Regions from separate parts of the Peribacillus sp. NPDC096447 genome, predicted to be linked through region 2. Evidence: riboswitches for the same ligand, from Rfam matches in the RefSeq annotation. Region 2 holds a riboswitch; the other holds the start of a gene.
What was found. Region 2 has a riboswitch for cyclic di-GMP ahead of ACIQZD_RS02720 (anti-repressor SinI family protein). Riboswitches for the same ligand answer to the same signal wherever they lie in the genome.

Region 1 (15,672 bases), on a different contig from region 2:
TCCAGAAGCAGGAGATACAGCGGGATATCCAGGAAATAAATAAGAAGAAACGATCATCCAATAAATACACGAACCCGTATGAAAGTCTATCAGTGGATGGTATGTTCTACGATAAAAGAAATTGATTACACGACCGTTTGGATTCCAAACGGTTTTTATGTTAATTATTTTTAAATTTTCTGTAAATAAAATAGGCTTAATTTTTTCTTTATAGCATAGCATTTGATATAATGAAGCTAGGGCAGACATCAACCCTTTCCAAACCTCCCGACAATTGTTTCATTATTTCGACATATTTCATGATGTGTTTCTAAAAGGAACCGGAGGGGTATTGTAGAATCTAACTGTATAGTCTTAATTTAAGGAGGACTCACTTTATGAATTACAACGTACGCGGTGAAAACATTGAGGTAACTCCAGCAATTCGAGAATACGTCGAAAAGAAAATTGGCAAGTTAGAACGATATTTTAACAATACACCAGATGCAAATGTGTTAGTGAATTTAAAAGTGAACAATAATACATCAAAGGTCGAAGTGACGATTCCGATGCAGAATTTGGTTCTTCGTGCTGAAGAGGAAAATGCGGATATGTATGCTGCCATTGACTTGATCAATGATAAGCTTGAACGCCAAATTCGTAAACATAAAACGAAGGTCAATCGTAAGTTCCGGAACAATCTATCGGCTGCACCAGATGCATTCGCCTTCAATACGGAAGTTGACGAAGTGGTGGATGAATTCGAAGACGATAATGATATTGAAGTGGTCCGCAATAAGCGCTTTGATTTAAAGCCGATGGACAGTGAAGAAGCGATTTTACAAATGAATATGCTTGGTCATAGTTTCTTCGTTTACACGAATGCGGATACTAATACAACGAACGTAGTGTACCGCCGAAAAGATGGACGCTATGGATTGATTGAACCTAGTTAATTATTATTCTAAGATCACAAGCACAGCCCAGCCTTTGGGTTGTGCTTTTTTAATGCCTGTTGATAGAATTCGTTTGAAAAGGAAAAAAATGATTGCTTCTTTTGTTCTCTAAAGAATCCAAATCAACGAAAAATCCTTAATAAAGAACAATATTTGTTCTTTATTAAGATAAATAGTCAGTTTTACCTATTTAATAACCCCTTTCTTTTGCACTATACTCAAATTGTAAGTTCTTTAAAAAGAACGACTGGTTTTTTATAAAAAACAATTTGATCAAGGTGCAGAGGGGTTGGATTACTTGTATCGAAAGAATTGCCATACTTGCCATAGGGCTTCTTTTAGCAGTGCGGAATATGGAAAGTGGCTTTGCCCGACCTGCGGTGAGGATTTAACTGAGCAAAAAGCCATGGATGCACTTACAATGGAGAGAATCAATACACAGCAACGAAATATTAAGAAGAGTAATATTTACTATTATATAAAAAAAGAAATTAAATAAAGAATCATCTGGAATTCAAATTTTTTTAATATTGTAATATTTTGTCGGATAAAAGTTTTTGCATTTAAGTAGATTACCGACATAAAATAGCAATATATGGAGTGGGTATCCGTTATAATATGATTATAAGTAGTGTATTTGGTAATAAATACCACGACAAAGGCAAACTTATTGAAAGATGAGGGCGCAAAGGCACAGGTCTAAGGTCCTCGAGACTATGATGGCTGGTCTGCCTGAAATACAAAGAGTATTTTAGGAGGTAGAAGAGGTGGCTAATGTGGAAATAGATCAAGAATGGGTGAAATTGATTTCAGAAGCAAGGAGCTTGGGTTTCAAAAAAGAGGAAATCAGTGCTTTTTTAAAACGGGAAAGCCTTGAGGCAACATTAGAGGAGAACAATGGAAAATAGCTTCCGAACAAGATCGAGAACATCCCTATAAACAGTAATTCGATTCATTAGCTGTTTATAGGGTTTATTCTTCCTTGAGATTCTAACAAGTCTAGCTTATTCAAACTGTATTCTTCAGGATTATGTAGGTAAACTAGTGCACTACCACTCTACTCTTCTTTATCTTTTCTCCATTTATTAAACTCGATGAATTCCCTGAATTGTTGTTTTGAAACACCCGAATTCATGGCCTCCTCAACGATTTTCATCCAGTCAGTGTCCAAGGTTTCCTTATTTGGTGCATCATAAAGCAGGGCATCAACAGGAATGTTAAGTACGGCGGAGATTTTTTCAAGAAATTGAATAGAAGGATTCGTTTGTAAGTTCCGCTCGAGCGAACTTAAATAAGACTTTGCCACACCCGCTTTATCGGCAAGTTCAGTCATCGACATTTTCTTTTCTTCTCGCAGTTTTTTTACACGTTCACCAATCATCAATACCACCTCGAAACATGTTCTATTTATCTTCCGCAAATAAGTGTCGGCAGCCAATCTTATCATTCAAAACAAGACGACTGTAAGGTTGGATTACCTTGACATGCTATCGCTAGAGAGGACACACAGCATCTAGTGATGGAAGGTTATGGATAATTCTCGTTTGCGTTTGGAATAGTGGGGAATTTTGCAACATATTTTTTATACTTCCTTCTATTTTAACAGTTTTACTCCTCATTTATCCATTGTTTTTCGCAAGAATTGTATTCAGGTCTATACCAGGGAAGTGACATGAAGTTGTACCTCTATGATAGAAGTGGTAAAATTAAGCGTGCATTAGTAATAATAGAAGTGTGTTTCTTCTTACTTATATGAATTTTGTCATTGAACGATCATTACCATAATAGAGGAGCGTTATTGAATGCTTAATATATTAAATAAAGTTTTTGATCCGAATAAGCGAGAAATCAAACGTTTAGAAAAAATCGCTGATCAGGTCGAAGCGCTGGCCGATGAGACGGCTTCGTTATCGGATGAACAGTTGCGTGCCAAAACGGGTGAGTTTAAAGAGCGTTATCAAAATGGGGAAACCGTTGATGATTTGCTTGTTGAGGCTTTTGCGGTTGCGCGTGAAGGGGCAAAGCGTGCTCTGGGCTTATATCCTTACCGTGTTCAAATCATGGGTGGGGCATCACTTCATGATGGAAATATCTCCGAGATGAAAACAGGGGAAGGTAAAACCTTAACATCCACCATGCCGGTTTATTTAAACGCGCTTACCGGTAAAGGTGTACATGTCGTTACTGTCAATGAATACCTGGCACACCGTGATGCCACCGAGATGGGTGTATTGTATGACTTCCTTGGTTTGACCGTCGGGTTGAACTTGAACAGTCATTCTAAAGAAGAAAAGCAGGCGGCGTACAATGCGGACATTACGTACAGTACGAATAATGAGTTAGGTTTTGATTATCTTCGTGACAATATGGTGTTATATAAAGAACAAATGGTACAGCGCCCGCTGCACTTCGCTGTCATTGATGAAGTCGATTCGATATTGATCGATGAGGCAAGAACGCCATTGATCATTTCCGGTTCCGCACAAAAATCGGCTCAGCTTTATATCCAGGCCAATGCGTTTGTAAGAACCTTAAAAAAAGAAACGGACTACACATATGATGAAAAGACAAAAGGTGTTCAGCTGACGGAAGATGGGATGAATCGAGCTGAAAAAGCGTTTAATATCGATAATTTATTCGATATTAATCACGTTACTTTGAATCATCATATCAATCAGGCGTTAAAGGCTCATGTTTCCATGCATTTGGATGTGGATTATGTGGTCCAGGAAGGCGAGATAGTCATCGTTGACCAATTCACTGGCCGTTTGATGAAAGGCCGCCGATACAGTGAAGGTCTCCACCAGGCGATCGAAGCGAAAGAAGGACTTGAAATTCAAAATGAAAGCATGACTCTTGCGACGATCACGTTCCAGAACTATTTCAGGATGTATGAAAAACTTTCAGGTATGACCGGTACAGCCAAAACGGAAGAAGAGGAATTCCGCAATATTTATAATATGAATGTCATTGCGATCCCGACAAACAGGAATATCATCAGGGATGACAGGGCAGATCTTATATACGCGACAACTGATGGGAAATTCAAGGCTGTTGTGGAAGACATAGCCGAACGCTATACAAAGGGTCAGCCTGTGCTTGTCGGTACGGTTGCCATTGAAACATCTGAAGTCATATCTGCCTATTTATCCAAAAAAGGAATCCCTCACGATGTTTTGAATGCCAAGAACCATGAGCGTGAAGCGGAAATCATTGCGAATGCAGGTAATCAAGGCTCAGTTACGATCGCTACGAACATGGCAGGGCGCGGTACGGATATCAAGCTTGGTGAAGGTGTCAAGGAGCTTGGGGGCCTTGCTGTAATCGGTACGGAACGTCATGAAAGCAGGCGTATAGATAACCAGCTGCGTGGTCGTTCCGGCCGTCAGGGAGATCCAGGGGTCACTCAATTCTATTTATCAATGGAAGATGAATTGATGCGCCGCTTCGGTTCGGATAACATGAAAAACATGATGGCACGCCTTGGTATGGATGATTCCCAGCCAATTCAAAGCAAAATGGTGACAAGGGCCGTTGAATCTGCACAGAAACGGGTCGAAGGCAATAACTTCGATTCACGTAAGCAATTACTGCAGTATGATGATGTTCTCCGTCAACAACGGGAAATTATCTATAAACAGCGTTTCGATGTCATGGAAAGTGAAAACTTACGTGAAATCGTCGAAACGATGATCACGGCATCCATCCAGCGAAATGTTGTCGCGTTTGCACCAATGGGCGATGAGGAAGGCTGGAATTTACAAGGCCTTGTCGATTACCTGAATGGTAACCTATTCAATGAAGGTTCAATCACCGTAGCTGATTTGGAAGGGAAAAATGAATCGGAATTGGTTGAGTTCATTTTAGCAAAAGTGAAAGAAAGCTATGACCAAAAAGAAGAAGAGCTATCTGAAGAACAAATGCGTGAATTCGAAAAAGTAATCGTTCTTCGTGCAGTCGATAGTAAGTGGATGGACCATATTGATGCAATGGAGCAATTGCGCCAAGGGATCCACCTTCGTGCTTATGGTCAGATTGATCCGCTTCGTGAATATCAATCAGAAGGTTTCGCAATGTTTGAAGCGATGATTGCTTCAATGGAAGATGAAGTCGCAAAATACATCATGAAGGCCGAAATCCGCAACAATTTGGAACGCAAGGAAGTCATAAAAGGACAAGCGGTCAATCCGAAGGAAGAAGACGGGGGAAAAGTGAAAAAAGCCCCTGCCCGTAAAAAGGAAGACGTTGGCCGAAACGCGTTATGCCCATGTGGCAGCGGTAAAAAATATAAGAATTGCCATGGCAATTTAGGCTAAAGTTAGGTGTATAATGATTATGGGACGGTTAAGTGTAAGGCTTGCCGCCTCTTTTCATGTTTAGTTTGCATAAAGCAATACATTTGCATATAGTTTGGAGAGGTTTACTTGTAATGAAGGGAATCCCTCTTCAGGGATTTTTTTTAACATACTTAATGAGGTGAAGAGAAATGGAATTAGCAGAAATTAGAAATGAACTTGAACGGACAGCGCAACGATTAACGGACTTTAGGGGGTCTCTTTGACTTAGATGAAAAAGAGGCACGAATCGCACAGCTAGAAAATGAGATGACACATCCCGATTTTTGGAATGATCAGCAAAAAGCACAAACTGTCATCAATGAAACGAATGCTTTAAAAGAACAAGTCAATCAATTGTCCGACCTGAATGAATCATATGAAAATCTGGATTTGACATATGAATTAGTGAAAGAGGAGAATGATCAAGAACTTTTAGCGGAGCTGGAAGAAGAGATCACGGTTCTTGCACAAAAGATGAATGACTTTGAACTTCAACTTTTACTAAGTGAAGAATATGACTCGAAAAATGCCATTCTTGAGCTGCATCCTGGTGCAGGCGGAACGGAGTCCCAGGATTGGGGTTCCATGCTGCTGCGCATGTATACAAGATGGGGTGAAAAAAGAGGCTTTAAAGTGGAAACCCTTGATTACCTTCCAGGTGATGAAGCTGGGATCAAGAGTGTCACTTTAATTTTCAAAGGCCATAACGCCTATGGTTATTTGAAAGCGGAAAAAGGGGTACACCGTCTTGTCCGTATTTCTCCTTTCGATTCCTCAGGACGACGCCATACTTCATTCGTTTCATGTGAAGTCATGCCGGAATTCGATGAGACGATCAATATAGAAGTACGCACGGAAGATTTGAAAATAGACACGTACCGGGCAAGTGGTGCAGGTGGTCAGCATATCAATACAACTGACTCGGCAGTACGGATCACCCATATACCTACGAACACCGTGGTTACTTGCCAAAACGAGAGATCTCAAATCAAAAACAAGGCCCAGGCCATGAATATGCTGAAAGCCAAATTGTATCAACGTGAAATTGAGCAGCAACAAGCGGAATTGGATGAAATCCGTGGTGAGCAAAAGGAAATTGGCTGGGGAAGCCAAATTCGTTCTTATGTTTTCCACCCGTATTCCATGGTTAAAGATCACCGTACTAGTGCGGAGACCGGAAACTTGGGAGCTGTCATGGATGGCGATATCGATATGTTCATTGATGCCTACCTGCGTTCAAAATTATAAGATCAGCCAGTCGGACCGGTTTCCCCGGTCCGGCTTTTTTTATTTTTTCCTTTTTAATGAATCTTCTGGCTGACATTTACAGGATTGAAAAGGGATGCTCTACCTCGTTCGGCCAATACTAGATAATAATGATGGTTCGAGGAGACTTATGCAAAATGAAGAAAAGATACCGGGAGCAGAAGCACCCTTTAATTCAAAAGTTAACTGAGTATGGATTGGTGATTGTCGGTTCATCCATAATTGCCATTGGTTTTAATGTATTCTTACTGCCTAACCAGGTCGCATCTGGCGGGGTCAGCGGGATTAGCACGATTCTCGATTCAACTCTCGGTTGGGAGCCAGCATACGTTCTTTGGGGTTTTAATATCCCTTTGTTCATTGCGGGTCTTATTATCCTTGGTAGACATTTTGGAGCCAAAAGCTTGATTGGAACCTTGTTTCTGCCTTTAGTGGTATTTCTGACAAAGGATTGGGATGCATGGACGAATGATGCATTGCTTGGTTCGATTTGCGGAGGGATGATGGTCGGACTTGGGCTGGGGATCGTCTTTCGAGGGAAGGGTTCCACAGGCGGAACTGATTTGGCGGCACAGATTTTCCATAAGTATACCCATCTGTCATTGGGGACCTGTGTGGCTGTCATTGATGGAATCATCGTTTTAAGTGCTGCCATCGTTTTTGATATTGAAAAAGGGCTTTATGCATTGATTGGATTGTATGTGACAAGCAAGACGATCGACCTCGTCCAAATTGGATTGAACCATTCGAAGATGTCATTAATCATCACGAATAAAGAAATGGAAGTAAGGGATGCTATCATACATGAGCTGGACCGGGGTGTAACAGGCATATCCGGGTATGGCGGCTATACGGATGATACTCGACCAATTTTGATGTGCGTAATAGACCAGTCGGAATTCACCAAATTGAAACAATTGGTGAAACTCGTTGACCCTAAAGCATTTGTAATTGTAATGGACGCATCGGAGGTACTTGGGGAGGGTTTTAAACTGGATTGAAATTGGTATAATGTTCTTGTACTGGTATAAATCAGAGGGGGTAAATTCAATGAAAATGAAGTGGTTATCCTTAGTTTTGGGAACTTCTTTGGCCTTGGCTGCATGCGGTGGGAACGATGATGCTGCAGATAAAGAGCCTGCAAGTGAAAATAATGAAACGACTACGGCAGGTGCCGGTGATGCCGCAAAAATTTATGAAAACAAATGTTCAAGTTGTCATGCAGTGAATCTTGAAGGCGGCGTAGGACCGAATTTAACGAAGGTCGGTTCTAAGCTATCAAAAGCAGACATCGAAAAAGTCATTGCGAATGGTCAAGGCGGAATGCCAAAAGGTATAATCCAGGGCAAGGAAGCGAGCATGGTCGCTGAATGGCTTTCTGAACATAAATAATTATTAATGAAACGTTCTGCTTAGCAGGACGTTTCATTTAGCCTCCTTTAAAACCTCGAAACAACTCACATTTAACCCCTTTTTCAAGCAATCTTAATCCTGGAATTATTACATAGATGTTGATATATGTCTAACTGAAATGAAACTGTAATATTTTTTATGCTTAATTTGACAAAATATGATGTTATAATGTTTCTGTGCTCAAGTAAGAGAGATTCCTGTCAGATTTCAGTGAAAATTGTCGAAAAAGCTGCAGATACATAGTGATAATCCAAGCAAATTAGGTGGTTTTAGAATGATAGAAATGATAGATGTGAAAAAGACATATCCAAATGGCGTAATTGCCATTAATGGAATCAATGTGAAAATAATGCCAGGCGAGTTCGTTTATGTAGTGGGTCCGAGCGGTGCCGGAAAATCGACCTTCATCAAAATGATGTATAGGGAAGAAAAGCCTACAAGCGGTAATATCTTGGTCAATGGTCTTAGCCTGCCAAGTATCCGTAATTCGAAAGTTCCTCTATTCCGCCGTAATATCGGTATGGTATTCCAAGATTTTAAACTCCTTCAAACATTCACTGCATATGAAAATGTTGCTTTTGCCATGGAAGTTATTGAAAAGGATCCAGAAGAAATCAAAAAGAGAGTAATGGAAGTCCTTGATCTGGTTGGCATTAAACATAAAGCAAGAATGCTGCCTTCCGAGTTATCTGGTGGAGAACAGCAAAGGGTTGCAATAGCCCGTTCGATCGTCAATGACCCTAAGGTAGTCATAGCCGACGAGCCTACAGGTAATCTTGACCCCGAAACATCATGGGAAATCATGAACATATTTGAAGAAATTAATAAACGCGGAACTACACTTGTCATGGCCACTCATAATAGGGACATCGTCAACAATATTAAACGACGTGTCATTGCCATTGAAAGTGGAAAAATAGTACGCGATGAACATCGAGGTGATTACGGATATGAAATTTAGAACATTGCTCCGTCACTTCCGTGAAAGTTTTAAAAATATTGGCCGTAATGGATGGATGACGTTTGCTTCAGTCAGTGCAGTAACGGTCACTCTAACATTGGTTGGCGTCTTTTTAGTGCTCATGATGAATTTAAATCATATCGCGGGAAATGTGGAGAAAGATGTCGAAGTTCGCGCACATATTGATAATGCGGCGAATGATGACGATGTAAAAGCTATTGGTAAGCAAATTACGGAGATGAACGGCATTGAATCAGTGATTTTCTCTCCAAAAGATGAAGAGCTTACGAATTTAATAGATGATTTAGGAGATAATGGCGAGGCTTTTAAACCATTTGAACAGGATAACCCATTAAGGGACGTTTATGTTATCAAAACGAAATCTCCGCAAGATGTCATCAAGGTGGCAAAAGAAATCGAAGGTTTGGAGTATATCCAAAGTGTTAAATATGGACAAGGCTACGTCGAGAAACTATTCAGCTTTGTTGATATTGCTAGAAACATAGGGATCGTTCTTATTGTAGGATTACTATTTACTGCAATGTTCCTGATTTCGAATACGATTAAAATTACCATTGTAGCCAGAAGAAAAGAAATTGAGATCATGAGATTGGTAGGAGCAACGAATACGTTCATCCGTTGGCCATTCTTCTTGGAGGGACTGTGGTTGGGAGTCCTCGGTTCCATCATTCCGATAGGTCTGATTGCAGTACTCTACTACAATCTTTATAAATATGCAGCACCGCAGATTACGTTAAAATTCATCGATTTCCTGCCTGCTAATCCGTTTATTTATCAAGTTTCGGCCATCCTCATCGTAATTGGTGCCGTTATCGGGATATGGGGCAGCTTGATGTCCGTCAGGAAGTTCTTGAAAGTATAAAAGTGTATCTTTGCTCGAAAGCCAAAAGAAGCCAGACATATAAAGAGAGACGTTACAAGGCTCCGGATGTAACGGGTTGAAAGGGGAAATGAAACGTGAAAAAGAATATCATTGCCATGAATGCCTCCATCATGATCGGGTTGGGAAGCATTCTAGCGGCACCTTCGGTTTATGCTGAGTCGATTTCGGATTTAGAAAAACAGAAAGAATCCATCCAGGAAAAACGTTCGGGTGTTGAATCGAATATTTCCGACACGGAAAAGAAAATCGATAACCTGCAGGATAAGCAAATGACTGCAGAAGACCAAATCGCTGCCATTGAAGCGAAAATTGCAGAGTCCGCAAAAAAAATCGATGCTAAAAATGCTGAAATTACACAAACGAAAAAAGAAATCGAGGCATTGAAAGAAGAGATTAAAGTATTAAAAGAGCGAATCGCCAAACGTAATGAAGTATTGAAGGAAAGGGCACTTTCTTTCCAGGAGACTGGCGGGGACGTGAACTACCTTGAAGTATTATTCGGATCATCCAGTTTTGGGGATTTAGTTGACCGTGTCGGAGCTGTAGCGACAATCGCAGAAGCAGACCGCGATATTTTAAAGCAGCATGAGCTGGATAAAAAGGATCTGGAAGAAAAGCAAAATGCCGTTGAAACGAAGCTTGCCAGTTTAGAAGTGGCAAAAGCTGAACTATTGGAAATTCAAAAGCAACAAAAACAGCAGAAGCAAGAAAAGGATGCTTTAGTTAAGAAATTAAAGCAACAAACTGAAAAGCATGAACATGAGAAGATGGGTCTAGAGGAAGAAAAAGCGAATCTTGCTGCTCAAGAAAAGGCCATCAAATCAGCCATCAGCTTAGAGCATCAACGTCTTGCCGAATTGGAAGCAGCTCGTAAAAAAGCGGCAGCCGAAGCGAAAAAACGTGCAGAGCAAGAAGCGGCTCAAGCAGCATCACAAGCATCCGAATCAAAAAAACAATCCACTTCTTCAGGATATAGTGCAAAAAGCAACAGTTCATCAGCGCCATCAACTTCACAACCTTCGTCTAATGTAAGTCAAGCGCCAGCTGTATCATCTGGTACTTTCACTAGACCAAGTGCAGGATATGTATCTTCAACAATGGGTGAACGTTGGAATAAACAGCATGCCGGCATCGATATCGCTGCTAGCGGAACGGTTCCAATTGTGGCTGCAGCCGACGGAGTCGTAAGCCGTTCTTACTTCTCAAGTTCATACGGTAACGTCATCTTCGTCACGCATTCGATCGGCGGTCAGCAATGGACTACGGTGTATGCACATTTAAACTCTAGACAAGTAAGTGAAGGTGCTGTTGTCGCCAAAGGTCAACAAATTGGCATCATGGGGAACACTGGACATTCGTTCGGTCAGCATTTACACTTTGAGCTACATAAAGGCGCATGGAATTATAGCAAGTCAAATGCTGTTAATCCATTAGACTATATACCTAATTAATACCCAATATATCAATTAAAAAACAGACCAGGATAAATTCCTTGTCTGTTTTTTTTTTTTTTGGTGTCACCATTTTCTATAAGCATATTCTTTCCATTCCCCTCATATAGTGAAATACATATCAGGTCAGAAATGGGGATAAATATGGTCAAAAAATGGGTACTTCCTCTAGCAATCATCATGTCACTAGCCATTGGAGCAGTGGGGGGCATATATTGGACAAGCCTTCCGGCTAAGAATGAAGCAAAGGATGAAAGTCAAGAAATAACGAAGGATAAGGAATGGGCAAAAGTGGAACAAGCTTACGGTTTGATCGTAAGTCAGTATGTAGAACAGGTGGACGGCTCCAACCTGGTGGAGGGTGCCATCCAGGGCATGCTGTCAGCTTTGAAAGATCCTTATTCCGTATATATGGACAAGGAGACCGCCAAGCAATTCAATGAAACCCTGGACTCCTCTTTTGAAGGGATCGGGACGGAAATCGGAATGGAAGATGGTAAGGTCATAATTGTTTCTCCTTACAAAGACTCGCCTGCTGAAAAAGCTGGATTAAAGCCGAAAGATCAAATCCTTAAGGTGAATGGTGAAAGTGTAGAAGGTTTGGATCTGTATGAAACACGCCTGAAAATCCGCGGCAAAAAAGGATCTCCCGTCAAAATGGAAATAAAGCGGGCAGGGGTGGACAATCCACTTGAATTCAATATGGTGCGTGCCGAAATTCCGTTGGATACCGTATTTTCATCAATTAAGGAAGTTGCCGGAGAACAAATCGGTTATATCGAGTTGACCACTTTCTCGGAAAATACTGCGTCTGATTTCAAAAAGCAGATGAAAGAGCTCGAAAAGAAGGGAATCAAGGGCTTGGTCATAGATGTACGCGGCAACCCAGGTGGCCTTCTTTCTAGTGTGGAAACGATTCTTGGCGAGTTTATCACAAAAGACAAGCCTTATTTGCAAATTGCAGAAAGAACGGGTGAAACACAATCGTTTTTTACAAGCCTTAAGAAAGCGAAAAGTTATCCCATTGCCGTCTTGACGGATAAAGGCAGCGCCTCAGCCTCGGAAATCCTGGCAGGCGCGATGCAAGAGGCGGGAGGCTATCCATTGGTTGGCGAGAAGACCTTCGGGAAAGGCACAGTACAGCAAGCTGTACCAATGGGTGATGGCAGTAAGATTAAACTTACATTATATAAGTGGCTGACGCCTTCAGGGAACTGGATCCATAAAAAAGGGATCGAACCGACAATCAAAGTGAAACAACCGGAGTATTTTGATGCCCATCAGCTGGCCATTGAGAAGGTGTTGCAGCGGGATATGAATGATGAACAAATCCAGTATGCCCAAAGCATTCTGAAAGGACTTGGATTTGAACCGGGCCGTGAGGATGGATATTATGATTGGAGTACAGAAATCGCAGTAAAAGCATTCCAAAAACAATTTGGCCTGGAAGTGACTGGTAAGCTGGACTCTAAAACCGCAGCACATCTGGAATCCGCCATTCTGGAAAAGATCCAGGATGAAGATAATGATATTCAGCTACGCACGGCTTTGAATTATTTAGTGAAATAACTTGATGGCACCGTTCCCTTGGAGCGGTGCCTCTTTTGCATTTGTACGAGCCCCGCCTGCGAACATGGAGGCAGTATAGGGGAAACTTAAGATAAAGCTACTTAATTCTGCATCTTAATAGGCATGGAGGCTACATTTTTGATAGAATAGGAGGTAACTGACCAGAACGAAATTGACAAAATTTTGATTACTTTTGAGGATGGTGGAAAGAAATTGACAACGGATTGGCTGATAGCATGCTTAATGGGATTAGGAAAACTCTTCCTTCATCCTTTGCTTTATGTTTCGATTGCCTATTGTTTATTCATCGGCTATCTTCGCGTTAAACGGGAACGCCATGATTTTAATACGAAGATCTACAGTTTTTCCATGGAGCTGCGTTCCATGTTACCTCAAGGATTGATATGGGGATTGATCCTTTCCTTCCTTACGCTGGCTACAGGACTCGCCATTCCTATGGCGGCGCTGTTCATCATGGCAGTGGTAACGGTTTTGTCCATGCTATCCATGAAAAGGAGGTTTGTTTCCCCCGTTTATACAGTGGGACTCACCTTCTTTATCCTTTTCTTTTTATATGATAGAGATATCAAGCTTACGTTATTTCAGGATGCCTTTAATCAGCTGGATCGGTCCGTATATCCGACACTTGTCATTTTAATAGGGTTATTACTGATTGCTGAAGGGTTTTTAATTGTTGGCAACGGAAGTAAAAAGGTCTCTCCTCAGTTGGAGGTATCCAAGAGGGGGCAGCCGATAGGTGTGTATGTTTCACAGCGAATCTGGCTAATTCCCATGTTCGTAATGGTTCCTGGAGGACAACTTCCAGTGCCTTTCGAATGGTATCCGGTTTTTTCAATCGGGGACATATCCCTGTCGCCGATCGTACTGCCCATTTTAATCGGCTTTAAGCAAAAAGTGCATGGGACGCTCCCTGAACTGGCCATTAGGGCGCAAGGCAAAAAGGTAGGGGCATTGGGAATTGTGATTACGCTTTTGGCGGCAGTTGGTTACTGGTACCCCCCATTGGCAATCATGACGGCTGTTTTAGCAATCCTCGGTCGTGAATTTCTGCATTATTCCCAAAAGGCAATGGATCAAAAGCTTCCTTTTTATTTTTCGAAAAGTAAGCTGGGGGTCCAGATCTTAGGCGTTATCCCTCAATCTCCGGCAGATAAAATGGGGTTGCTAAAAGGCGAGGTCATTTCGAAAATAAATGGTGTCGTCGTCAGGGAAGAAGAAGAGTTATACAGGGCGCTCCAAATAAACCGGGCACATTGCAAGCTTGAGGTCATCGATAATAATGAGCAGATTCGTTTTGTGCAAAGAGCGCTATTCGACGGGGAGCATTACGAATTGGGCCTCTTATTCGTTGACGATCAATTGAAGGAAAGCGGACAAGTGGGTTAATGACAATATAAAAAACGGCCTTTCTCGAATTTATATCGAGAAAGGCCGTTTTCAATAGAAACGTGTTATTACTTTTCAAGCATGATCTTTTCTATATCTTCAAGCATTTTATTAGCTGCAATTACTCCGCCAGCTGTATTCCATGTTGCGTCGCTAACCTCATGGGCATTTCCATTTTTGACTGCATCAAGGTTTTTCCAAAGTGGATCATTAGTCATTTCTTTTGCTGTGCTTAGTGCTTGTTTGTCCCCTTCAGGAGCGTAAGTGAAGTAGAAGAGAATATCTCCATCCATTTTAGGGATGACTTCTTTCCCAACCTCAATGGCAAGGTTACCTAATTTATTATCAGCAGTGAACAGTTCCTTCTGTTGTTCTGCACGTTTAAATCCTAATTGATCGAAAATCACTCCAGAGAATGAATCTGTGTAATAAATACGAGTAGTTCCAGCCATGAAGCGAACAATGGAAACTTCTTGATTTACCTTATCACCCAATTTAGCTTTAAGATCTTCTGTGTGTTTATCGAATTCTGCAATTACGTCGTTACCTTTTTCTTCAAGGTTCAAGGCTTTTGCATATAGTTTAAAGTTTTCTTTCCAATCTCCTCTTAGCGTTTCCGAAAAAACGGTAGGGGCGATTGCATTTAATTTATCATAAACAGCTTCTTGGCGTATTTTGCTTCCGATAATCAAGTCAGGCTTCAGTGATGCGATTTTCTCTAAGTTAACTTCATGTTCAACACCAACAACTTCGACCCCATCCATATCATCTTTAATATGGTCGTACCAAGGGTCACCAAGCCATGATTGAACGGCACCAACAGGTTTAATTCCTAAAGCAAGCAATGCTTCAGTGCCTTCATTTGTTAGAACGACCACTCTTTTAGGTGTTTCTTTCAACTCGGCAGTACCCATGGCATGCTCAATTGTGTAGCTTTTTTCCTCTTTCTTGTCTTCAGCTTTATTTCCATCGGCTTTCTCATCCGAATTCCCGCAAGCTGCTAGAAGGAAGACTGCAAATATTGTAAAAATCGTTAATAATGACTTAAATCTAAACATCCTAAACATTTATGTATCCCTCCCAATTTTCCGGCAAATGATAATCATTCGCACTTAACAGCCTCATCATAAAATGAATATACTTTTCTGTCAATATATAATTGAAAATGATTCTCAAATTCGTTGACATAATCCTGTTTAGACCAGTAAAATATTACTATACAAACGTGATTGGAAAGGTAACTGGATATGTTATTAAAAAATTCATGGCAGAAATGGATGGGGCTGTTCATTACCATTCTTTTGCTGCTGTTTTTACTGTGCTCAAGCATTGTATACGGTTATACAGATACAACATGGAAAATGGCCATCGATGCTTTTACCGATTTCAATGGGACGAATGAACACATTGTCATTCAATCAGTCAGACT
Region 2 (15,672 bases):
TCCTAAAAAACTGGTCGGAAATACTGTTTCTTCTTCGTTGTCGGCTAATAAATCGACTTGTGACTTTCTCGCATTCGCCACAACTATTTTTAAATGATCGATTGCGTAATACACAAGTTGACTTTGTTCATTTTTCCCTGTTTGTAAAACGATATAATCGCTTAGCACTCCTATAAGCTGGCCTTCTCTAGAATCTGGCCCGCCTTTAAACACCCTCACCGATTTTCCTGTTAAAGCATCAAGGTACGGTAAACCAACAGTCTCTGCCATTTTTCCTTTAGCCTCCAATAGTTATTTATACTTTAATGATATCCGTACTGCATATATATGCGCCTGCTTTCTAATACGGACTCTGCTTATCACCCATTTTGTAGGAAATCGTCGTACGCCTAGAAATCCCCTTTTGAAAAATCACTTTTTCCATTCTATTCAACTTTTAAAAAAGGGCCTTACTTTTTAATAAAAAAACTCCGGAATTTTTTCCGGAGTTACTTCAACATATTTCTATATAGAATGAAATGGCTACACAGGAGCTTTCCTTTGCCCGGATTTTGTCACGGTTCAGGATGTAAACGATGTTTTAGTTTGGCCTATCGCTGGCATACTTGCTCAGCTGAAACATTTTCCGGAACGGCAAATGAAAACACATCGCGATCAGCGGATACCGTCCTTCTCCTTTGTTTGTCACCAGGAATTGCAAAGGCAGCTTGAAAGCACCGTTTTCAATACGGCCTTCCCCTTGAAAAATTTCACGACTATTTACCTAGATGAAATCTAGACTTTATAAGCGTGCTCCTACAAAATCATAGCTTATTAAACCCCTGCTATATCAGCATTCAATTCAAAAATCTTTAAACTAATAATATGAAACTATTAAACTTTCAAGTCATTACAAAACCTTTTATTGGCTTCCAAATATGTCAAAGGTATTATAAAGTAGCAAAATATACTATTCTTTTATTATGAAATTAAATATAATAGATGAAGTGGTTACAAAAAGAGGAAGGAAGTAAAATATGAGACATGAAAAAAAGAAGAAAAAGAAGCGGACATGGCTGAAGGTAGTCGGGGTAATTGTCCTACTATTCATATTAGCTGGGGGAGCCTTTGCCTACTCCGTTTGGAATTCACTGACAAAAACCGTTGACACGATGCATACACCAATAGACCGCACCACCGATAAACGAGCTAAGGACCTTGCACTATCCGATCAGGAGCCATTCTCAATGCTCATGCTCGGTGTCGATGAACGTGATGGCGACAAAGGCCGCTCAGATACAATGATCGTCTTGACAGTCAATCCACAAAAGAAATCGGTCAAAATGCTAAGCATTCCGCGTGATACACGGACCGAAATCGTCGGTCATGGAACACAGGATAAAATCAACCATGCATTTGCCTTCGGCGGCGCAAAAATGTCCATGGATACAGTTGAAAACTTCCTTGATATCCCAATCGACTATTATATGAAGATCAATATGGAAGGCTTTAAGGATATCGTTGACGCAGTCGGCGGTGTGACAGTGCAAAACGATTTGGATTTCACTTATGAAGGTGTCCATTTCGCAAAAGGGAGCATTAATCTCAATGGAGAAGATGCGCTTAAATATTCGCGAATGAGATATGATGATCCGAATGGTGATTATGGCCGTCAATCCAGACAACGTTCCATAATCGAGGCTGTCATAAAAGAAGGTGCTAGCCTTTCATCACTTACGAAATACGATGATGTCTTCGATGCATTAAGTAAAAATATCCAGACGAATTTGACGTTTGATGACATGATGGACATCCAAAAGAACTACAGGGACGCAAGCAAAAGCATAACACAAGCAACCATTCCAGGCAATGGAACGAAAATCGAAGGAGTCTACTATAATATTGTGTCGGATGAAGAAAAAGAAAAGGTTCAATCCGAATTAAAAGAACAATTATCCATCAAATAAGAAAAAAAGAAAGAGCTGTCCGGACCCGCATCCCGACAGCTTTTTCATTTTCCCCGTCCAATATTCTGACAAAAAACGAACACCAATTGTAGAGATTTGTTGGAATTTTTGTTGTTTATTAGGCACTAAAAGACGGTATAATCTAATATGAGCTGACAATTCCATCTTCCCCTTGCCCCTATAATCACTTGACACTATCATTCACTGGACCCAGAATTCCATCAACCGTCATTCATCAACTTTAATAAATAATCCTAAACAAAAGGAGTGGATTTGTATGAAAATCAAAGCAGGCAGCTGGGCGATGCTAAGCAAACAGGACAAAATGTTTATTCTGAAAGCCATCAGTGATCGATCAAGAATGAAATATGTTTCATGAGAAGTAGCTCTTTTCGGCAATACATGAGAGCATCGCCTCTCCCTTTTCAATAAAACGAACTCGAGCCTGAAAAAGGAGAGGAATCTATTTAAACCGATAATCCCATAACAAACAGCATTCGCCTTTTTCTTTGATAACATAGCTATCTTGTTGAAGATAAACACCCTAATGCGAGAATTGAAGACCTGTGTAACTGGAATTTCATAGGCCGTTTTATGCTGCCCTCCAACCTTATCCAGAATCCAGCTCTTCACTTTCTTAGTATCGGCTTACATCATACTGAAAGGTCTGCACATCCATACAACAATACCTGGCACCGGTGTTGCACATAAATTAAATCGCAACTTTGAAACGCTTTTTCAATCGTGTTGCCAATGAGAAATGGTACAAGCTCCTGCACCAGTCCTCACCCTCATAGCCGTAGCATTCATAAACGACAAAAAAGAAGCATGTTGTAGATATGCTCCTTTATTATATGTATTGAAATAGTTTTTCAAATTCGATGACGCCTTTCCACTGATACAAGAAAAATGAATAGAAGATTCCAAGCAAACTACCAAACGTGTCCAGCATGACATTCTGCCATAAGTGAGTTTGCCACCTTAGTTTTAGATGAAGTTCATCAGCACTAGCATAAAAAAGGACACATAAGAGCGCCTGAAAACGAAAGCATAGTATTCTACGCCAAGCACCCAACGTCAATCAATAAGCTAGGTCGAAGTATCTACGGATCATATACTATCAGGTTGTTCGATGATTCCGCTTAATTTCTCCTTAATTTCCTCCACAAGTTCATTTACAGTAACATCCTGCCCAAACTCGCCTTTTGCAAAAGTGTCTTTTAAAATATCAAAAAATCCATTTGAAATCTCAACTCCACCATTTCATAAGTTGTCCCAATTCTTTTTCAAAAATAAGGAATATAACTCTTTTATTATAGTAGGGATCGGCAAGTGGAATCTACTATAATAGAGAAAAACAACTGAAAATTAACATTTTATTAATATTCAAAGTAGGAAGGAATACTACTAGTCAACATGTGTGGATAAAAACAAAAAAGTACCGATTCCTCAGCCCCCTACGATACTACAAATTATGCTTGCCCCATAAAATAAGTCATTAATGAAATCAAAACTAATGTAATGGTAATATAAGTCCCAATAAAAATTTTCTTGCTTCTTTGTTTCTTTTCATAAACTTCCTCGAACGTAATGAATTTGTTTTTTGTCATCAAATGATCTCCTTATATTTTGATGGCAGCTATCTGACTTCGCCTTTTGCGAAGTCCCTTTGCTTGATCTCTATATGTAGTATCGACATACAGCTAAAAATATTTAAGTTTTTATTAACAATTTTTTTGCTATAGTCCAAAATCCGTAGAAGGGTTAGACAACTTAAAACACATTATGTATATAAAATAAATTCAATTATCAATATGTTAAATCCTTCTTTATTCATTTAAATAAATTAAGGGTTTTATTCTAAAACATTCATTATTATTTTTATCCAACCTAAAAATGATAACCATAACGGTACACTTAATAAAGTTCCCCACATTAATCCCTTCAAAAAGGCAATAGGCACATCCATAATAAAAATCTCCCTCAATAGGTTGCATTTTTATTATTATCGCCATGTGCTTTATTCTGGATACCTTTTATGGTAATGAAAACAAAAAAAGAAGACTGTATAACAGCCCTCCCTAAGGTACATATTGCTTATCCAATGATGCAATGTTTTTCTCTTGATCCATTTTCTCCGATAAAATCATTCACATCTTCAATGGACAAGCCTGAATTTTTCGCCTCTAACATTAAATAAACCCATTCTTCCAATTCATTGTTTGCTTCCATGACAAATTCCGCCTAATTTGTGGTAACACAGCCGTCTTAGCAAAGCCTTAGACCTGTAATTTTGCGTCCCTATTTTTCAATAGGTTTGCTTTTCTCAAGAATATTTAACATTATGATGATTTTCCAATTTAGTTTCATGCGCAAAATATGTAAGTCTAACTTTTATTAAGTCGACATACCCATATATTCATGTTAATTATACTTAAAAAGCTGATGATTAACTAAAATACTTTTCGTTATTTTCCGCCATCATTCTACAATATTCTTAAAAAAACAACTAAGTATTGGGAATTTTTATTTCATTACAAATAAGCTTAACGTGCAATAATTTTAAATAATGCATTACTTTAACTTTCTTCGACGTTTATTAAATACTTTCATAAAAATACTTCCTTCTTCTGTTTTAAAAAACTTAACTCCAACTAATTTTAAAGGTGTCCATACTTCTCTCATTTGGTATAAAGGCATTAAAAATCATCCTTTCTTCTATTAACTTATTAATTGAGCTTTTCTTTTTATAAAAGTACAAGTATTACATTTTTTTGTTACTTTATTTAATATTTTTCGTTAGAATCCACAGGCTAAATTCTTTCAACGAACAACTTGTTCTCTATAACGAATATTCAAATTGAACTTACCACCTTTACATTATTATGTCAATCAGTTTCGTTATTAATCTATTCTAGTAATTTGTACCCTTCATCTTCTACTTGTATGTTTCCCTCTCTGATCATACTAGTTGATCCTCAAACCTTATGCGGATTTTTCAGCCAATGTTCAGAAATTTAGCATGATGTGTTCCGTCTTTCAACTATTCTCAGAAAGTTTTTATTTGCCCATTAGAATTTCATAATTGATCCTAAAAATTAGGATATGATGGTAAACTTTATATTTTTTGTCTATTTTTGTCTGTTTTAAAGAACTAACTATACTTTATTAAGAACAAGTGCTATATTATAAAAAAAACGGTTCATATGGAGGAGGATATGACTAGATATGAGGAATTCGACTCTTTAAGGGGTTTAGCCGCTCTCATTGTGTTAATCGGGCATTATTTGATGGTATACCCTTCATATGCTAATTATCAGTATGATTCAAGCAGCTCCTACATGATTTATTTGTTCAAGGAAACTCCTTTACGCCTTTTTTTCAGCAGTGGAAATGAGTCTGTCATTCTATTCTTTGTATTGAGTGGTTTTGTTTTGTATTTATCAGTTAATAGTGCTAAATTCCACTATTCTACATACTTAATAAAACGAGTGTTTCGAATTTATATACCATATCTAGTAGCAATAGGCATGGCTATATTGGCGAAAATGCTTTTAAGCCATATTGATTTGCCCTTTATCACTAACTGGTTTAGTAAATCTTGGACAGGCCCGGATACTCCTACCTTATTAATAGAACATCTTTTGTTTATAGGGCAGTACAATACAGACGCCTATAACAATGTTATATGGTCCCTTGTCCACGAAATGAGAATTTCGATTATATTTCCTGTTCTGATTTTTTTATTTGTACGAAAAAAGCTTACATACTCTTTATTATGGCTTTTTGTTTTAATTTTTTCGTCGACTATTTTTTTGTATTTGTTTGGTTCTGGTGGGGATATAACCAGCATTCTTCTAAGTTTCCACTACAGTACCCTTTTTTTGATGGGAGCAATATTAGCGAAATATCGACATGAACTTTTTTCCTATACCTTGAAAAAGAAAAAACCTGTAAAAATTGCATTGTTGTTGGGGGCAATTACCTGTTTTATGTACGAAGGCATCATTGGCGAAGTGGATTTTTTAAATAATTATATTTTTAGGGATTATGTGGTCTCATTCGGTGTTTGCATTTTTATCATCATGAGCGTATGTTCCCAAAAAATTTCGGCGGTCTTAAGGTCTAGATTGCTAACTCTTCTCGGGAAAATTTCATATAGTTTGTATTTGTACCATCTTACATCCTTATTCTCATTGATGTACCTATTCTATAACATGCTTCCTACCGGTTTAATATTGATATTTTCCTTTTTCTTATCTTTTTTACTCTCTTCAGCGTCCTATCTACTCGTGGAAAAACCATGCATGAGGCTCGGATCGTATTTCACAAGAAACGAAAAAATAATTTCCAAAGACCACATAGCTTTAAAACGCAAAATAGGATAATTGCTTACTATTATATAAAAATTCTTTGCAAGTTGTGAACGTATTCTAACTATCTCTAAAAAAGTGGTGAAATCGATGAATGAAAAAGTAAAAATTAAAGATTTTATACGAATCTTAAAAAAGCGAATATTAATCATTATTCTATCTACCCTTTGTATTACTGGTTTTATTATTTTTTCGTCCATGTACCTTATGAAACCAACCTATCAGTATTCCACTCAAGTTCTGGCAGGATCTTTAAGTATGGATGAAAAGGAAGCTTCCATTAACAAAGTTCAAGAGAACAGACAGCTTGCCCTTTCGTATATGGACATCATTAAAAGTCCGCAAATCATGATAGGAGTTAAAGAAGAATTGAACCTTAAGACTTCAAGCTATGACTTACTTAAGCAAGTTTCCATTACAAATAGAGATAATTCACAAATCATCACGATTACCGTCAAGGATTCAAACCCGGAATCCGCTAAAGACATCGCCCAGACTGTCGCGAGGCATTCGATATCTAATTTTAAAGACATTACAAACGTAAAACAGATTAGTATTCTCAATGATAATGAAATGGGACAAGCAGAACTGCTTTTCCCAAAGCCGAAATTCATTATAGCCATTTCAATAGTAATAGGCTTTTTTGCTGGAATAGGCTTAGCACTTCTTAGAGAGCACTTTGATGATTCAACCTACTCCGATAGGGAGCTTGAACTTCTTGGAATTCCATTATTAGGGAGACTGGATTTGAATACCAAAAGAATTAGCAGAAAACGTAAAACAACATATAAAACCTTACCTTCCACCAAACGGGGTGAATATAGTGAGTATTAAATTCACAAGGAAACAATCCTTTTACCTAAATGAAATCAATAAAGAGCAATTTTATTCGATATGTAACAATATCGAGTCTAACCTTCATAAAGACGATTCAATATTAATGATTACATCTCTTTCACAATCACAGAATATTGCAAATGCAGCAGCGTGCTTAGCACTTGCCTTTTCGGAGCAGCGTAAACGAGTGCTTGTAGTGGATGCTAATCTGCGTCAACCCTCGCTGCATCAAGTGTTTAATATCGATAATTCATTCGGTTTGACCAACTTGCTTTTAAACGAGAAGCCCAATATTAACGAACATGCTATACATATAAAGGGTCATCTATTTTGTATACCTACAAGCGAAGCCATTTATGAACCAGCAACATTATTAACATTAGAGACCCTTCCAACTCTGATTGAAGAGTGGAAGAAGGATTTTGACCTCATTTTATTTCATACATCTGACAGTTTAAATAAACCTGATGCAAATATCGTTGCTAAATATTGTGATGGCATAATATTAGCGATACAAGAAGGCAGAGACAAGTTAGAGAAAATTGCCGGTGTGAAAATGCAATTTGAACGGGCAAATCTCGAAATTTCAGGAACAATGATCATTTCTTAATTCAGGGAGGATAACCAGTGGATTCGAAAGTCAGAGTCGATAGGCAGGAAGAAATCCTGACAAAAGCACTATCGACATCATCTAATTTTAATATAAAGCGCACTATGGATTTAATCATCTCGTTTTTTATGCTGATACTTACAGCACCTATTTTACTTTTATTCTGCATTCTTATCCCTATTGATTCAACTGGCTCCCCTTTTTTTTATCAGCAAAGACTTGGCCTGGATGGGAAGCCCTTCAATATGATTAAACTGCGTTCCATGGGCATCGATGCCGAAAAAAATGGGCCTAAGTGGGCAAGTACAAATGATTCCAGGGTGACTAGAATAGGAGCCTTTATACGAAAAACACGGATTGATGAAATCCCTCAGCTTATTAATGTTTTAAAAGGAGATATGTCGCTCATCGGGCCAAGACCTGAAAGAGAATATTTCTATAAAGAATTCGAAAAGTTTTTGCCTGGCTTTAAAAACCGTTTATATGTGAAACCAGGAATAACAGGGTGGGCACAAGTAAATGGGGGTTATGATTTAACACCAAAAGAAAAGCTGTATTTCGACCTATATTATATTCAACACCGCTCATTTGCTATGGAAATAAAGATTTTGTTCCGAACATTGACCATAGTCTTTACTGGTAATGGAGCTAGATAAGCTAAAAAAGGAGTAGTGAAAAATGAATAAAGTACTAGTAACTGGGGGCTTTGGATTTATTGGCTCTCATATTGTCGATACATTAATCCGTAATAATTATGAAGTGGCTATATATGATAACCTCTCCAGCGGATCTATCGGGAATGTCCAAGCCAAAGTCACACCCTTCTTTGGAAATGTTGAAGATGAGGTCCTGCTTGAAAATGCCATGGAGACATTTAGGCCTGACTATGTCATTCATCAAGCTGCACAAGTAAGTGTACAACAATCCATTTCGGATATTACGAATGATGCACGAATTAATATCATGGGAACGATAAACATCGCTAAGCTCTCTCACAAGTATGCCGTTAAAAAAATCGTGTTTGCCTCATCAGCAGCTGTATATGGAGATGCTGATGTCATGCCAATCACATTATCACATCTTACCTCTCCATTATCACCCTATGGTGCTTCAAAAAAAACGGCAGAGGATTATCTAAAGCTTGCTAAAGAATTATACGATTTAAATTATGTGAATCTTCGATACAGCAATGTATATGGGCCAAGACAGACAGCTAGCGGCGAAGGCGGTGTTATATCGATCTTCACTAATCTTGTGATAAAAAATGAACGGCCCGTCATTTATGGAGACGGCACTCAAACAAGGGATTTCATCTATGTAAAGGATGTAGCCGATGCCAATCTGAAGGCGTTGGAATATGAAGAAAGCGGCACCTTCAATGTCTCATCAACCACCAGTACAAGCATCAATCAATTATTCTCGATTATTCAATCCTTTGGCAGCCATGATTTATCTCCTATTTATCAGCCAGCGAAAAATGGGGATATCAAAGAAAGCTTACTCTGTAATAAAACGACACTTCAAAAATTGGGTTGGCACCCCGCTCATTCACTTGAACAGGGTCTTGCGAGCACATATGAATATTATTTAAACCAAAATCAGCCTTCTTTAACCAGAAAGACAATTCAATCACCTGCACCACTACTCAAGCCAACGACTTTATCGTCATAAAATCGGGAGCGAATAAAGTGAATACAAAGAAAAACTCTATTTTAAAAAATATTGTCCATTTATTTTACAGTACCATTCTATCCAATGTTCTAAATGCGGCCACGCTCATTCTATTAGCAAATTATTTTAACTCAAAGAACTACGGGATTTTCAGTGTGGCATTGGCTCTTGCCATGGTCATGAATTTTTTTACGGACCTCGGGACAAGTAATACTTTTTTAAGGGAAGGGTCAAAAAAGGAAAACTTAGGAAGAACGTTTTCTTCCTATATTAAGATTCGGATTGTTTGCTCCCTTTTGACCTTTTTTGTTTTTTTTGCCGGCATAAGGATTCTTTATCAAGAACAACAAATTCTTTATATGATCTATAGTCTAATGATCCCGATGGTCATTGGCCTGCCGATGCAAAGTATTGGTATAACCTACTTTCAATTAACTGAAAGAATGCAATTCATCGCGTCGATAAAAATCTTCTCATCTTTTGCGTTAATACTTTCCACCACGGTGAGTATGGGCTTAAAAGTGGATGTTCATCTAGCAGCCTTTTTATATGGATTCTCTTATTTAGCCGGCGGATTTTACAGCCTTTATTTACTGCTGAAAAAAGCGGAAATAAAATGGAAATCTCCTTTTGAAAAACAATTATTAACGAATCTTAGTCCGTTTTTAATCAGTGGGTTATTTATTATGCTAACCCCACAATTGGGTCCATTGGTACTGGAAAAAACACTGCCTTTAGCGCTTGTCGGTCTTTTTGCAGTAGCCTATCGCATTCCTTCTGCTTTATACCAAATACCAGGGGTCATCGCAGGCGCTTTTTTTCCGCTTTTATTTAAGCGATACAACCAAGGGGAGCTTGCAGAACACACAAGATTGAATATCCTGCAAATGAAAATCATGTCCTATATCGGCATGTGCATGACTATAACCTTATTCTACTTGGCCACTTACCTTGTCACCATTTTATTCGGAGCCGAGTGGGGATCTGCGGTTCAGCCTTTAAAAATATTGGCTTTTATAATCGTTCTGCAAGGCTTTAACATTGCCATTGCTGACGGTCTCACAACAAGGGGATTACAGAACCGGCGTACAATTGTCCAGTTTATAACCATCACCGTCGGAGTGGTTTCCTTCTATTTTCTGAGCATCAACTATGCAGTGGCCGGCTCAGCTTTTGCCGTCCTTACCATGGAAATCGTCTCATTCTTTGGCTATGTCGCTGCCAACCCAGAAAAAAGAACGGTACTCTCCAAGGTCATCCTGCCGTATGGTACCTTCTTTTTCATTAGTTTCATCTTGATGCTCAACTTATTATCCAAGTATCCTTTTCTGGCCATGGTGTCAACCATCACTTTCGTCACTGCTCTAATTTTACTGCTCGACAAGAGCATCAAGCAATTAATCGTTGGCTTTATTAAAAAGAAACATGAGACCAAACATTTACAAGATGGGAGACAAAAAGAGAATGGAAAGATTGCTAATTAATAAAAACACCTCTATCTGGTCAGTCTTTCTCTTGTTATTTTTTATTACGCTCAGTAAATATAATATCTCCATCGGTTTTTCTTTAAAAATTTACATGATTTTTCTAGCCATTTTCTTTTGCATTCATTTTCGGGATTTTTATTTCCATACCCTTTATCATTATGAAATCCTTTTGCTTTTATTTTATTTCACCTATTGTCTGAGCGGCGCGTTTTCTCAGTATCCTGAATCGAGCATTCGGGTCATCCTAGGAGTGATACTCGTACTTGGCTGTTATTTCATCATGAGATATGTACTGGAGCTAACTTCGCTAAGTGCGATTGAGAAATCAATTGCAAATGTCGGTATCATCTTTAACGTCATTAGCCTATTATTGTACGTCATCGGCATAAAGGTGACAGGAAGATTTCCGACAGGTGTTGAGATTACATCATATGGATTATTATTGGACCGGGATTATCCAAGATTAATCGGTTTGCTGGATGACCCCAACATCTTCATTTTTTTTAACACAATCTTTTTTTCCTATTATTTAACCAATTTAAAGGGATTCAAGCGTTCAATTGGATTCCTCCTATGTATGATTACTTCCCTTCTTACATTTTCTAGAGGCGGTGTTTTAGCGCTTGTATTGGTGGTCTTTTTGTACATGCTGTTAGCTAATTTCTCAAAAAAAATCAAAATGTTAGCTGTTTCCTTATTATTTTTAGCGGTAATATATGTTGTTGGATCTTTTATCAATATAGATCTCAATGAAATCGTCACGAGCCGCATTTCTGACTTTTCAACGGACGGGGGCAGCGGAAGGTTTGAATTATGGGGGCAGGCGATTAACTACTTTATGTCAAATCCTCTTTTGGGCATTGGAGCTTTTAATTTTTCCGATTATTACGCTTTTGAGCATAATGAACAGCTATATGTTCACAATACGTATCTTGAGGTTTTAGTAGAGTCAGGAATCATTGGTTTTCTTTTTTACCTTTCCTTTTTATTAATGCTTATCATCACTTTATTCAAGACTAAGTTACATAAAGAAAAACCGTTCATTGTGCTTACTCTTTTTGCTTTCTTAATACAGATGATGTCCCTTTCACTCATGATTAATGAAGCATTTTTTTCCTTTTTAGCACTAACTTTAAAATATATTTCGGTATATGAGAAAAAAGAGGTGGAATGTAATGACCTACAGCAAAAAGGATGACAGACCTTTAGTTTCCGTGATAACTCCCTCGTATAACTGCTCGTCCTTTATACCTGAAACGATAAAAACTGTCCAAGATCAAACCTATTTTAACTGGGAGATGATCATTGTAGATGATCAATCAAAGGATGATTCTGTTTCTATCATTAAATCCTATGCAGAGAATGATTCACGGATCAGACTTATTCCTTTATCCAAGAATGTCGGAGCTGCCCGCGCAAGAAATATAGCCATTAAAGAAGCCCATGGAAAATATATCGCGTTTCTTGATAGTGATGATTTGTGGCTTCCAACTAAAATGGAAGAACAAGTTGCATTTATGCAAAAGGGAAATCTAGCTTTCTCTTTCACCTCCTATTCTTTAATAGATGAAGAAGGTAAGTCTCTTGATGTTGAAGTAAAGGCACCTAAAGAGGTGGATTATAAGCATCTGATCGGAAATACAACAATTGGCTGTTTAACCGTGATGCTGGATAGGCTGCAAATCAAGCATATCGAAATGCCTGATATTCAGCCTGAGGATACTGCATTATGGCTGTTACTGTTACGACAAGGATATAAAGCGCATGGCCTACCAAAAGTCTTATCCAAATATCGGATTGTAAGTAACTCCACTTCAAGAAATAAATTTAAGGCTGCTTACCGATATTGGAAGCTGTTACGAAGCCAGGAAAAATTAAATATCGTAAAAGCTAACTTCTATTTTAGCAAATACGCCTATAACGCATACAACAAAAACAGAGGTTCACAGCCTGCCTCTTTACTAAATGGAGGGAAATAAGGTATATGAACAATGTCCTGCTACTTACAGATAAACTCATAACAGGCGGAGCTGAAATGTATTTTTGCAAATTGGAAAACCATCTCCAGGATGAAAACATGACGTTCTACTCTGCCGCTGCGACTGGGGAATTGTACAAGCAAATTCATAACAAACAACAATTCATCCCTTTAAGCTTAAAGAATCACCTTGCCAATCTTAACATACTGACTAAAGAAGTCCGCTTAAAACACATCGATGTCATTCATGCCAATAGTTTAAGAATGCTGCTATATTCGATCGCCATCAAGAAACTGACCAGAAGAAATATCAAGCTGGTGTATACCAAGCATAATGTAACCATCCTAGAAAAAAAGATGCCCTTTCTATTTAAAAGAATGCTGAATAAGCATGTTGAGCAAATCATTGCGGTCAGTAATTTTGAAAAAGATAACTTACTTCAGCTGGGGGTAAGTAAGAATCTTATTAGGACGATTTACAACGGCGTGGATGTTGAACACTTTTCTTTTAAACAATTACAGCCTAAAGAAACCTTCAATGTGGGAATTTTAGCCCGCTTATCAAAAGAGAAAAATCATGAACTTTTCTTAAAAATCGTTAATGAGTTAAAAGACGTACCTAATGTGATGTTTTATATTGCTGGAGATGGACCAGAGCGGGAATTTGTAGAAAAGATGATTAAAGACTTAAAGTTACGCCATAAAGTGAAGCTCCTGGGCAATGCCTCCAATCCGTATGAATTTATATGCAATATGGACTTACTTCTTTTAACATCTCTTAGAGAAGTTTTTCCAATGGTCGTCCTGGAAGCGATGGCCGCAGGAACTCCAATCATGTCAGTCGATGTAGGAGGCATTAAAGAAGCGATTGTGGACCATGAAACCGGGATTCTCATTTCACAACATTCAGAACAGGAATTTGCCAAACAAATTAAAACGCTTCAAGATAATGTGGATTTAAGAGAACGCTTGGGAAGCAAAGCAAGACAAAAAGTAGAAGAATCCTTCTCCCTCTCGAATATGATTCATTCTACACTGAAAACCTATCAATGAAACAAAAACAAACGAAAACCTCGTTTGTTTTTGTTTTTTATACCTATACATATTTTTTTGGACAAGCATATGCTATATAACATCACCATAAAAGGAGTGTTATATATGGCAGACCCACTCAACCTCCCTGAGGATTGCCAGAACAGAAATATTGCTAATATTGATTGTTTTGGCGCCGATCCGAATCTAGCGGATAATTCTCCAGCCATTCAAGCAGCGATTGATTATTGTGTAAATAATAACTACTCTAAAGTTGTCATTACAGGGAAGAAACAATATACCCTTTCCTCCCCCATTGTCATTAAGCAAAATGTCCATCTTGAAATTGATCCGACGATAACATTAATAGTTAAAGGTAATTTCCAGGTTTTTGAACTACAAAAGGATGCTTCCCTCTCCGGCGGGACGATTGAAGTAGTCGATACTAGCTTCAATTCATCCGTCATTTTTCTTTCCGGGGCACAGCAAATTGAAATCCATAATCATACAGCTATATCGAATATCAATATTATTAACCGTACAACAACGTATCAAGGTATAGCCATCCATCTATACTGCAACAAAGCATGGGACTTCATCAGTTTCTTTAAGGCAAGCTCCCTCCAAATCACAAACTTCCATACAGCACTCTATTTAAAAACCGAAAAACTAGTAAATGTAGATACCCCTTGTTGGATTAATGCCAACTCCTTCGAGTCCATCTTTATAGATGGCTGCCAGTACGGAATCGAGATTGTCGGAAGCAGTGATCTACCTTACGAAATTTCCGGAAACACCTTTACTGGAATTCAAGTTCAAAGCCGAAAACAAACTAAAAAAGTCATTCGATGTTCAGGTGCTTATAATATATTTGAAGGCATCATATGGGATACCTACCGAATGGACGATCCTCCGCTCGTCATTGAATTCTCCTCCGCATCCCATCACAACTACCTAAGCTCGAATCAGGTATCCACATCCATCCTTGATCGCGGCCAATACAATCGATGCACATCTCCTCATGAAGAATCGCTCCAAGTATATCCACCTCTTGCCTTAGGAAAAGCCCATCTGGTCGGGAATCAAGACGATATCCTAGTAAATGCAAACGTCCGCTACGCTGTACGTCAGCTTTCTGGAAAGGCACCTTATGGAGGAAATATCAATAACTGCTTCAATTTACTCGATGAGCAAAGTGTAAATTACCTCGATGTCCCTAGTTCCCTACCGGTTGTGATTGAATTGGATTTTACCAAACAGCCTATTAAAATGCTAAATTGCTTTGGTATTTATTTTGGATGGAATGAAAGTCCCAGCCGCGTATTGATTGAATATCAACAAAGCTTAAATGGACCTTGGACAGTTGCAAAAAATCTCCCATTTAATGCCGGTAACACGGTTATCTCAGAAACAAGAGCGGAAACGCTCTATAAAATTAGACTGACGTTAAGCGGGTATACACAAGAGCACAAACGATTCCGGATTAATCGGATCTTCGCACGATCATCGTTACAGCAAGGTGCAGCTTGGTTGCCTACTACAGGCGGCACATTATATGGAGATTTAGAACTTCAAAAAGGGAAAGCTGTGACAATGGCTTCTCCAAACGGAACAAAGTGGAAAGTGAGTATTAATGATCAAGGCCAAATTATCACTACAAAGCTATGACTATTAAATAAAAAAACTGACATATAAACTCGTTATCCAAAGAGGAAAGGATTATTCCCCATGGATAAGG

Region 1: it holds a riboswitch for cyclic di-GMP, as region 2 does, so the genes downstream of both, ACIQZD_RS15790 (anti-repressor SinI family protein) here and ACIQZD_RS02720 (anti-repressor SinI family protein) in region 2, are expected to answer to the same signal.

The regions. Positions count from the first base shown of each region.
Region 1 is NZ_JBIWEV010000004.1:277,590-293,261, reverse strand. Features, by position in the region: gene fliT (flagellar protein FliT) at 1-125, shown strand, start outside; gene hpf (ribosome hibernation-promoting factor, HPF/YfiA family) at 378-935, shown strand; gene ACIQZD_RS15795 (hypothetical protein) at 1,234-1,434, shown strand; cyclic di-GMP riboswitch class I at 1,586-1,671, shown strand; gene ACIQZD_RS15790 (anti-repressor SinI family protein) at 1,703-1,843, shown strand; gene ACIQZD_RS15785 (helix-turn-helix domain-containing protein) at 1,993-2,316, opposite strand; gene secA (preprotein translocase subunit SecA) at 2,738-5,251, shown strand; one part of gene prfB (peptide chain release factor 2) at 5,422-5,484, shown strand; one part of gene prfB (peptide chain release factor 2) at 5,486-6,520, shown strand; gene ACIQZD_RS15770 (YitT family protein) at 6,676-7,539, shown strand; gene cccB (cytochrome c551) at 7,589-7,930, shown strand; gene ftsE (cell division ATP-binding protein FtsE) at 8,226-8,912, shown strand; gene ftsX (permease-like cell division protein FtsX) at 8,902-9,795, shown strand; gene ACIQZD_RS15750 (murein hydrolase activator EnvC family protein) at 9,891-11,267, shown strand; gene ACIQZD_RS15745 (S41 family peptidase) at 11,412-12,836, shown strand; gene ACIQZD_RS15740 (PDZ domain-containing protein) at 13,050-14,243, shown strand; gene ACIQZD_RS15735 (ABC transporter substrate-binding protein) at 14,312-15,301, opposite strand; gene ACIQZD_RS15730 (FecCD family ABC transporter permease) at 15,491-15,672, shown strand, end outside.
Region 2 is NZ_JBIWEV010000001.1:533,642-549,313, forward strand. Features, by position in the region: gene ACIQZD_RS02705 (hypothetical protein) at 1-270, opposite strand, end outside; gene tagU (polyisoprenyl-teichoic acid--peptidoglycan teichoic acid transferase TagU) at 1,017-1,946, shown strand; gene ACIQZD_RS26195 (YwzD family small protein) at 3,057-3,194, opposite strand; gene ACIQZD_RS02715 (hypothetical protein) at 3,419-3,556, opposite strand; gene ACIQZD_RS02720 (anti-repressor SinI family protein) at 4,044-4,178, opposite strand; cyclic di-GMP riboswitch class I at 4,197-4,278, opposite strand; gene ACIQZD_RS02725 (acyltransferase family protein) at 5,165-6,334, shown strand; gene ACIQZD_RS02730 (YveK family protein) at 6,410-7,153, shown strand; gene ACIQZD_RS02735 (P-loop NTPase family protein) at 7,143-7,766, shown strand; gene ACIQZD_RS02740 (sugar transferase) at 7,871-8,422, shown strand; gene ACIQZD_RS02745 (NAD-dependent epimerase/dehydratase family protein) at 8,445-9,437, shown strand; gene ACIQZD_RS02750 (oligosaccharide flippase family protein) at 9,455-10,921, shown strand; gene ACIQZD_RS02755 (O-antigen ligase family protein) at 10,902-12,122, shown strand; gene ACIQZD_RS02760 (glycosyltransferase family 2 protein) at 12,100-12,903, shown strand; gene ACIQZD_RS02765 (glycosyltransferase family 4 protein) at 12,909-13,955, shown strand; gene ACIQZD_RS02770 (glycoside hydrolase family protein) at 14,061-15,602, shown strand.